3 regions of the Streptococcus sp. IMAU 99161 genome follow, and region 3 is predicted to be linked to each of the others. Evidence: predicted binding sites of a transcription regulator. Region 3 holds the regulator's gene; each other region holds the start of a gene.
What was found. Region 3 encodes CtsR, which represses protease genes until heat stress. Its sites were predicted from a motif close to TTGGTCAAAAAAGGTCAAANA; they were not measured.
Positions count from the first base shown of each region.

Region 1 (3,284 bases), on a different contig from region 3:
CTTGCCTTCTAACTCTATCCCATATGCTTTAAACATCTCCATGATCCCAGCCGGAGTCGAAGGGACCATGACAGGATTACCAGCCCATAAGCGTCCCATATTTAAGGGATGAAAGCCATCCACGTCTTTAGCAGGATCAATCGCCAATAGGACTGCCTCATCATCGATATGCTTGGGGAGGGGCAATTGCACCAAAATCCCATGCCACAGAGGGTCTTGATTGTATTGTTCGATCAACTCTAATAACTCATGTTGTTGAATCGTCTCAGGGAGTCGCACGACCTCACTGCGAAAGCCTGCAGCGATAGCAGAACGTTCTTTATTACGGACATAAACCTGGCTAGCTGGATTCTCTCCTACTATGATCACCACGAGGCCAGGTACAACTCCGGTCTCTTCTGTTAGTCGCGCTGTTTTTTCAGCCAACTCTCCCTGTAGTTTTGCAGCCAATGCCTTTCCATCAATTCGTATCGCCATATCCATTCTCTTTCTAGTCTTTTAATGAAAACAATTCTTTCTCATTATAGCAGATTTCTGCTCTCAAACCTAACTGTTCCTGCTTAGAATTTCCTATAGACGAAAACTATAGCTAGATGGACAAAAAATGAGCTTGAGACCACCCCAAACTCATCCACTGTGCTGTATTAATAAAGCAATTCGTAAATTTCGATTGCAATCAAATCAATGCTATCAAATGTATAGGTTTCACGTGCTTCCACATCGCGAAGAGTAAAGGTTGAACCTTCTTCCTCATTGTGGTTGTATGCTACTTCAGCAACAACAACACCATCACGTTCAAAATTACGTTTTAGGTTTCCACCATCTTTGGTCATTGTTTCCAAACGGTTGATAATCCGTACTAAATGTGATTCCATTTTATTTCTCCTCTTTACTTTCTACTCTCCTATTTTATCATAAAAGAGAAAGCTCTTCCAATAAAAATTCACATTTTTCCCTTGATTCCCGGTCTACACCCCCAATCCTTGACATTCCGTAGCAAATTCTTGCAAACTTTTAGAATACTGATATAATAAAACTAGAAAAACTTTGACTATTTTTGACCATTATCAAAATAGTGCGATTATCTTGGCTCAAAGCCATCGAAAACCCATTGTGAGGTATGTTTATGCTTTGTCAAAATTGTAAAATAAATGAATCCACTATCCATTTATACACCAATGTAAATGGTCGCCAGCAGCAAGTGGACCTTTGCCAAAACTGCTACAAAATTATGAAAACAGATCCAGATAACAGCTTCTTAAAAGGGATGATCCAACGAAGCCAATTAACGGGAGATCCCTTTGAAGATTTCTTTAATAATATTGGAAACTTCCAGGGTCCTCAAGAACCACCTACCCCTCCAACCCAATCTGGTGGAGGCTATGGAAATGGTGGCTACGGTCAAAACAACCATCGGGAAAGTGCTCCAGATCCACGACAAGCACGCCCTCAAAAGCCAAAAGGTCTTTTAGAGGAATTCGGTATCAATGTCACAGAGATTGCGCGTAACGGCAACGTTGATCCAGTCATTGGACGCGACGAAGAAATCATCCGTGTCATTGAAATCCTCAACCGTCGAACCAAGAACAACCCTGTCCTCATCGGAGAACCAGGTGTTGGTAAAACGGCGGTTGTTGAAGGATTGGCTCAAAAAATTGTGGACGGAGACGTCCCTGATAAACTTCAAGGAAAAGAAGTCATTCGCCTAGACGTTGTTAGTCTCGTTCAAGGTACAGGGATCCGAGGCCAGTTCGAAGAACGCATGCAAAAGTTGATGGAAGAGATTCGTCAACGTCAGGATGTCATTCTCTTCATTGATGAAATCCATGAGATTGTCGGAGCTGGTTCTGCCGGTGATGGCAATATGGATGCCGGAAATATCCTCAAACCTGCCCTCGCTCGTGGTGAATTGCAACTGGTTGGGGCTACTACTCTTAATGAGTACCGGATCATTGAAAAGGATGCCGCCCTGGAACGTCGGATGCAACCGGTCAAAGTGGATGAACCAACGGTAGAAGAAACCATTACCATTCTCAAAGGGATCCAAAAAAGATACGAAGATTATCACCACGTCCACTATACTGACGGAGCCATCGAAGCTGCGGCTACCCTTTCAAACCGTTATATCCAAGACCGCTTCCTACCAGACAAGGCTATTGACTTGCTAGATGAAGCTGGCTCTAAGATGAACTTAACTTTGACCTTTGTAGACCCTAAGGTCATTGATCAACGCTTGATTGAAGCTGAAAATCTCAAAGCGCAAGCAACTCGCGACGAAGATTTTGAAAAAGCAGCCTACTTCCGTGACCAGATTGCTAAGTATAAGGAAATGCAAAAGACTAAGGTAACGGATCAAGACACTCCTATTATCAGTGAAAAAACCATTGAGCATATCATTGAGCAAAAAACCAATATACCCGTTGGTGATTTGAAAGAAAAGGAACAATCCCAACTCATCCACCTAGCAGAAGATCTCAAGTCCCATGTTATCGGACAAGATGATGCAGTGGATAAGATTGCCAAGGCGATCCGTCGGAACCGTGTCGGTCTAGGGTCTCCTAACCGTCCAATTGGTAGTTTCCTCTTTGTTGGTCCTACTGGTGTCGGGAAGACCGAACTTTCGAAGCAACTAGCTATCGAACTCTTTGGTTCTGCGGACAGCATGATTCGCTTTGATATGAGCGAATACATGGAAAAACACAGCGTTGCCAAACTCGTCGGTGCTCCTCCAGGATACGTCGGCTACGATGAAGCTGGACAATTGACTGAGAAAGTGCGGCGAAACCCATACTCTCTCGTTTTGTTAGATGAAATCGAAAAAGCCCATCCAGATGTCATGCACATGTTCCTCCAAGTCTTGGATGACGGCCGTTTGACAGATGGTCAAGGACGCACCGTCAGCTTTAAAGATACCATTATCATTATGACTTCCAATGCTGGCACAGGAAAGGCAGAGGCAAATGTCGGCTTCGGAGCTGCTCGCGAAGGTCGCACCAACTCTGTGCTTGGAGAACTCGGTAACTTCTTTAGCCCTGAATTTATGAACCGTTTTGATGGCATCATTGAGTTCCAAGCTCTATCAAAAGAAAACCTTCTTCAAATTGTTACCCTTATGCTAGACGAAGTCAATCATCGTCTCGCACAAAATGAAATTCATCTGGATGTCACAGAGAAGGTCAAGGAAAAACTGGTTGACCTTGGATACGATCCAAAAATGGGAGCACGCCCACTCCGTCGTACCATTCAAGACTATATCGAAGATGCAATTACCGATTACTACCTTG
Region 1 is NZ_JAAPAW010000014.1:73,735-77,018, reverse strand. It holds gene HA044_RS08865 (bifunctional methylenetetrahydrofolate dehydrogenase/methenyltetrahydrofolate cyclohydrolase) at 1-477, opposite strand, end outside; gene HA044_RS08860 (DUF1797 family protein) at 645-875, opposite strand; gene HA044_RS08855 (ATP-dependent Clp protease ATP-binding subunit) at 1,127-3,284, shown strand, end outside.
Region 1: HA044_RS08855 (ATP-dependent Clp protease ATP-binding subunit) is a predicted target of CtsR. The motif match lies at 1,045-1,065, and genes of this name have one in related genera.

Region 2 (3,284 bases), on a different contig from region 3:
TTTTTCCTTCAGTTGAGAAGCCAGCTACGTAGTAAACGTTTGAAGCTGCAGCAGGCGTTGCTTGTTCAACGAATTTTTCATCGCTAAATCCATCTCCACCGATGATTGGTTTATCAATTCCCATACCACGTGCTTGGTTTACGATCTTACCAGTTTCAGTGTAGTAACCTGGAAGAACAATGGCATCGAAGTCTTTATCTTTGATTTTTGTAAGGGCAGCTTGGAAATCCGTATCCTTAGATTGGAAGGTTTCTGTCGCTACGATTTCACCTTTGAAAGATTTCTTAAAGGCTTCTGCAATTCCTTTCGCATAGTCAGATGAATTGTCATAGTAAAGAACAACTTTCTTCGCTTTCAAGTTATCAGTTGTGTATTTAGCAATGATTTTTCCTTGGAAGCTATCAATAAAGGTAGCACGGAAGAGGTAATCTTGACCTTTTGTCAAATCATCTTGAGTTGCTGAAGGTGTTACCAAAGGAACACCTGCTTTACCAGCATTTGCAACCGCTGCTGCAGTGGCACCTGATGTTGCAGGTCCTACAAGAGCGTTCACTTTTGATTGCGTAACAAGGTTTGTAGTGATGGTTGCTGCTTCTGCAGTTTCAGATTTGTTATCTTTATCTGTGACAACGATCTTCTTACCGTCAGCTCCACCTTTAGCGTTGATTTCATCAACGGCCAATTGAGCACCTTTTTGTTCAGCGCTACCGTATGCTGCTACATCACCAGTTTTTTCAAAGTTAAAACCGACTTTCAATTCTTTGCCGATTTCGTTACCAGTTGTATTTGAACCGGAAGTAGAAACTTCTCCACATGCAGCAAGAAGAGCGACACTTGCTACTGTTAAAAATGAAAGAGCTAATTTTTTCTTCATTTGTTTTGATCTCCTTAAATGAATCTTAAAATAAATACATTAAGAATATACCGAATTATCTGACAATTGTCAATAAAAAAAGCACAATCTGTAAAATGATTGCGTTTTCTAAAACTCTGTGACCTGTTTTTGGACTTCCAAACGTTGCAAACTCCCCACAAAATCCGTATCCAAATCTTTGATATAACAGGGAAGGACATTTTTTACGAAGCGTTCTTTCTTCAACTCTTCCATGACTTGATCCGCCTTGTCACTATCGACATACAACTGAACATAGCGACATTTCTTTGAATGGTAAAGGACATCCCCAAGAGACTGTAGTTTTTTCCCATCTCGATTGTAGTACAATTTGACGATCAGTCCCGTTCTTTTTTGTTTCTCAAACATAGCCAAACCCTTTCTCGTTCTCCTACTAGTATATCAAATTTCCAGAAAAAGAACTACTCTTTAGAAGAGCAAAAAGGCCGGACCTTTCATCCAGCCTTGTCTATTCACTCAATTAACCCAAATTGTTATTAGTCATTACTTCATCAATAAAGCCATATTCAAGTGTTTCTTGGGCACTCATCCAATTGTCACGTTCCGCATCAGCATGCACTTTTTCAATTGGTTGACCTGAATTATCCGCGAGGATTTTTTCCAAGTTGTTCCGTGTTTTGAGCAAGTGTTCTGCTGCAATGGCCATGTCTGTTTGTTGAGTACCACCACCAGTACCACCCATTGGTTGGTGAATCATGTACTCTGCATTTGGCAACATGAAGCGTTTGCCTTTGGCACCGCTTGAAGCAATGATGGTTCCCATTGAAGCAGCCATTCCCATGACGATGGTTTGAACATCAGATTTAATAAAGTTCATTGTATCGACAATGGCGAGACCTGCAGAAACTGATCCACCTGGGGTATTGACATACATATAGATATCTTTGGTATTATCTTGGGCATCCAAGAAGAGCAACTGCGCAATGATTGAGTTGGCCATTTGGTCCTCAACCGGCCCAGTTACCATGATAATCCGGTCTTTCAACAGACGGGAATAAATATCATAGGAACGTTCTCCACGGCTAGTTTGCTCAATAACTACTGGAATCATCTATTCTTCTCCTTTAGTATCCATTCATTCTCACTATGAGTGAGGTTCTTATTCTATGTGTTATTATAAACTAATGGTCAAAAAAGGTCAAATCTAAAGTATCTTTCTGACCCACAATGAATGGTTTTCTCTTTATTTTGTACCGAACAAGCGGTCCCCTGCATCCCCAAGACCTGGAACAATGTAGCCATGTTCATTCAAGTGGTCATCAAGGGCTGCTGAAAAGATATCAACATCTGGATGGGCTTCTTGAAGAGCTTTCACACCTTCTGGCGCTGCTACTAAGCAGACAAACTTGATATGGCTAGCGCCACGTTTTTTCAAGGAATCCACTGCCAAAATTGCAGATCCACCGGTTGCTAACATTGGATCTACCACAAAGATTTGACGTTGGTCAATATCTTCTGGCAATTTCACCAAGTATTCAACTGGTTTCAACGTTTCTTCATCACGGTACATTCCGATATGGCCAACTTTTGCGGCTGGTACCAAGCTCAAGAGACCATCGACCATCCCAATCCCTGCACGAAGAATTGGAACAATAGCCAATTTCTTCCCTGCAATTTGTTTTTGAACGGTTTTAGTGATCGGTGTTTCAATTTCTACATCTTCAAGAGGCAATTCGCGCAACACTTCATAACCCATCAGCATCGCAATTTCATCTACCAATTCACGAAAAGCTTTGGTTGAGGTATCTGTGCGACGTAAAATAGACAATTTGTGTTGAATAAGAGGGTGTTTAATGACTTCTAATTTTCCCATGTTTGAGATCCTTCTTTCTAATTACTCTATTTCAAATCAGAGCAAGAAATGTGGCTAACCCTGACCCATTTCTTTATCACTCCATCTTTGAAAACAAGTTACCATCGGAAACCATCATTTCCAACTTTATAGTCGTCTTATTATACCAAATTTTGTTCCAAAAAGAGAGCCCTTACACTTAAAATTTTTAAGTTTGAACTCTCTTTTTCTATGGAGGACTTATAACCATTCCTTGTATTTCTTGATATAGAAGTGTTTAACGAGTGTGACACTTAGCATGTAAAGGGCAATAACGCCAAGCAATAAGACGAAATAAAGCCCATTTAATTGACTTAATTTTAATAACCTAGCCAAAGGGCTGTAGGGTAGGAAGGTCACAAAAGAGGCTCCGACTAAGGTGGTCACCACAACGGAGAAGGCCGGACGACTTTGAATAAATGGCAGTTTTGGTGATCGCAACATATGAATTACCATGGTTTGCGACCACATGGATTCGATAAACCATCCGGTTTGGAAAATCATGATAAAAGTTGCCGCATCGGCTGCTCCATGAACATA
Region 2 is NZ_JAAPAW010000011.1:178,496-181,779, reverse strand. It holds gene HA044_RS06440 (ABC transporter substrate-binding protein) at 1-874, opposite strand, end outside; gene HA044_RS06435 (DUF2129 domain-containing protein) at 983-1,261, opposite strand; gene HA044_RS06430 (ATP-dependent Clp protease proteolytic subunit) at 1,374-1,964, opposite strand; gene upp (uracil phosphoribosyltransferase) at 2,097-2,726, opposite strand; gene mgtA (magnesium-translocating P-type ATPase) at 2,946-3,284, opposite strand, start outside.
Region 2: HA044_RS06430 (ATP-dependent Clp protease proteolytic subunit) is a predicted target of CtsR. The motif match lies at 2,038-2,058, and genes of this name have one in related genera.

Region 3 (3,284 bases):
CTCATCAAACAAGAGGACCGAATAAGGCTTGTTGCGGACTTTCTCGGTCAATTCGCCCCCTTCTTCATAGCCCACATAGCCTGGAGGGGCACCATTGAGGCGGCTCGCTGCGAATTTTTCCATGTACTCACTCATGTCAAAACGAACGAGAGCCGATTCATCATCAAACAGCACTTCTGCCAAGGCTTTGGCAAGTTCCGTTTTTCCGACACCGGTAGGGCCTAGGAACATGAAAGATCCTATTGGACGCTTGTTGCTACGGATACCCGATTGGTTGCGCCGAATCGCCCGGCTGATGCTCGAAACGGCTTGGTCTTGCCCAATCACGCGCTTGTGCAATTCTGCTTCTAAGTTGAGGTACTTCTTGGCATCTGTTTGAGTCAGTTTTTGAGTTGGGATACCCGATAATTGGCTCAAGGTCACCAAAACATCTTGGTCAGTGACTTCTTTTTTGTAGACAATGGGAGCAGCCTCTACTTGTAAGAGCTGGGCTGCTTTCTTCCACTTGCCATCCATCAAGGCCCGATCCAAGGCAGTCAACTCTTCTTTTACGTGACCGTTGGAATCGCGGTTTTGTACGGTAGCTGCTGCTTCATCCAAGAGATCAATGGCTGAATCTGGCAATTGACGGCTGGTTAAATAGCGGTGGGCATATTTGACAGCTGTTTCGATCGCTTCATCGGTAATGGTCACATGATGGTGGTCCTGGTAGGTCTCTTTCAAGCCTTGGAGAATTTGGATGCTATCTGCAACACTAGGCTCTTCTATGGTGACTTTGGCAAAGCGACGAGAGAGGGCTGCATCTTTTTCGATATGCTTTTGGTACTCATCTTGAGTCGTCGCTCCAACTGTACGCAAGGTTCCTCGTGCCAAGGCTGGTTTTAGAATATTAGCTGCGTCTAAGGTCGAATCAATGCCAGATCCTGACCCCATAATGGTATGCAGCTCATCGATAAAGAGGATGACGTGACCGTCTTCTTCGATGTCCTGGATGATATTGTTCATCCGTTCTTCAAAATCCCCGCGAAAACGGGTCCCTGCGACCACACTCATGAGATCCAACTCCAATACGCGCATTTGTGCAATCTCAGCTGGAACATTGCCACTAGCTACCCGCTGGGCTAGACCTAAAGCGAGAGCTGTCTTTCCGACCCCTGCTTCTCCAACCAAGACCGGATTGTTCTTGGTTTTGCGACTGAGGATTTGGATCATGCGCGAAATCTCAGCATCACGACCGATCACAGGCTCCAGTTGGCCTGTACGGGCCATCTCGGTCAAATCACGGGTATAGTCCTCAAGCCCACCACTGGTCGTTGGAGGCATTCCCATCATATTGCCCATGGTTTGACGGTTAGGATTTTGAGTTCGGTAGAGGCTGCGGATCGCTTTGATGTCAGCCTTGTCCCATCCCGCCTTCACTTCCAAATTTTTACGAAGCGAAGCAATAGGAACACCTTTATCTTCTTCGGTAAAGGCAAAACCAGCAAACTCCATGACTTGACTCGCCAATGTCCCACGGTCTGCAAGAAGAGAGAGCAAGACATGCTCTGTTCCAATCGCCTTGGCATGAAGGACTTGCGCAATCTCTGTAGCATGTTTCATGATGGCTTCCATTCGATAAGAAAATGGAAAAACCTTATAGCTGTTGTCGCTATGAAAAGCCTGGCCCGTAATATGCTCTGCCGCATCCTGAAACTCGTCGATCTGCATTGGGTAGTCACTCAAGACAGATCCTGCTACACTATAGGGATTATTGGCCATGGCCGTCAAGAGATGCCAGGTATCTAAGGTCTCCCCCTCATAATGACCTGCTAGTAGCTGGGCTGCTTCTATACTTTCTAACAGTGCTGTTGAATAGTTCATCTAGTCGCTATTTCCTTTTCTATCTACTTGTTGAATGATTTTTCTCAGCATATGGGCTCTCAGAATCGGAGCATCCTGAGCTAAGACCTCGTCTGAAGTCGTAGCCAGCAATAGCTGTGTTTCTCGTTGTGTCAATAGTTGTTCTTCATAGAGCATCTGCAAAATATCATTGAAGACATGCTGGCTGATTTGCTCTCCGATACTGGCTGCTAAATCCTGAAGCATCTGATGGTGATCTGAAAATTGAACCTTGCCAATACGAATATAACCACCACCGCCACGCTTACTTTCCACCACATAGCCCCGGCTCTCTGTAAAGCGCGTCTTGATGACATAGTTAATCTGACTCGGAACGACCTGAAAAACATCTGCCAATTCACTTCTCTTGAGTTCCGCCATTCCAGCCTGGGCCAGGATGGCCTTGATATAGGCTTCGATGCTATCAGATGTGTTCTTATTTGCCATGATGCTCCTTTCTAGTCTGCTCGTTTTTAGTTGAGGTTCAGCAGCCACAGATCAAAATTGACCTTCTCTGACTATTATACAATTTTTAGTTCTGTAAATAAAGCAAAGACTATGCAAAATGCGAAGCTCTGACGCTTTTCGTGCAGGTGATAGCCCGTAGTTGATTCCAATCATCCCAGCGGAGAAAAAGAGAGTGTGACGAAAATCGGTCATTCGTTAGAATTCGATTTCGTTGACCCTCCTCCGCACAGCTTCAACAGTCTGGGAGACTGTTGAAGGTTGCAGATAAAGGAAACATAGTTTCCGTCAACATAGGGCATCTTTGAAGCTTAAAAAGCGAACAAAGACTTAGGATACTTGCTTCGCAAGTTCTATCCGCCATCTCAAAGCAGTGCTTTGAGCACTCAACCACTGCGTCTTGCTCGACAATCCAAAAACAAGAAGAGGCTAGGGCTTTTGTCCCAGCCTCTTCCTAGGAAAAACGTCTAAGTTGTGCTTGCGCTTTCCTACAGATAGAATGCGCAAAAAAAAGCAGGCCAGAACAAATGATGAAACATTCATTCTTTCCTGCTTTTTTTATGGCTCAAATTATTCTGCTAGAAGAGCGTTAGCTATTTACCTCGGCTTTCTATGCATCCCTTTTATAATCCTGGTTCTTGACCAACTTCAGCTGCTACCATCCAGATGTTCTTTTCAAGTTCTGCTTTTGCTCCAACAAAGATATCGTTGGTTACATCGTCACCTTCAGCATCTGTAACATCCAAAGCTTTTTGGTACACCCCGTCCAAGTAACGGAAGATTTCAAGAACACGTGTCAAGCTTTCTTCTACATCTTTTGTAAATGCTCCACGGCGTTCTTCAATGTTGCTGTGTTCCAAAAATTCTGTCATACTTGAGTAAGGAGCACCACCAATTGTGATCAAGCGTTCACTCACTTCATCCAAAGTAGCATCCAA
Region 3 is NZ_JAAPAW010000003.1:35,091-38,374, forward strand. It holds gene HA044_RS00760 (ATP-dependent Clp protease ATP-binding subunit) at 1-1,863, opposite strand, end outside; gene HA044_RS00765 (CtsR family transcriptional regulator) at 1,864-2,328, opposite strand; gene HA044_RS00770 (DNA starvation/stationary phase protection protein) at 2,970-3,284, opposite strand, start outside.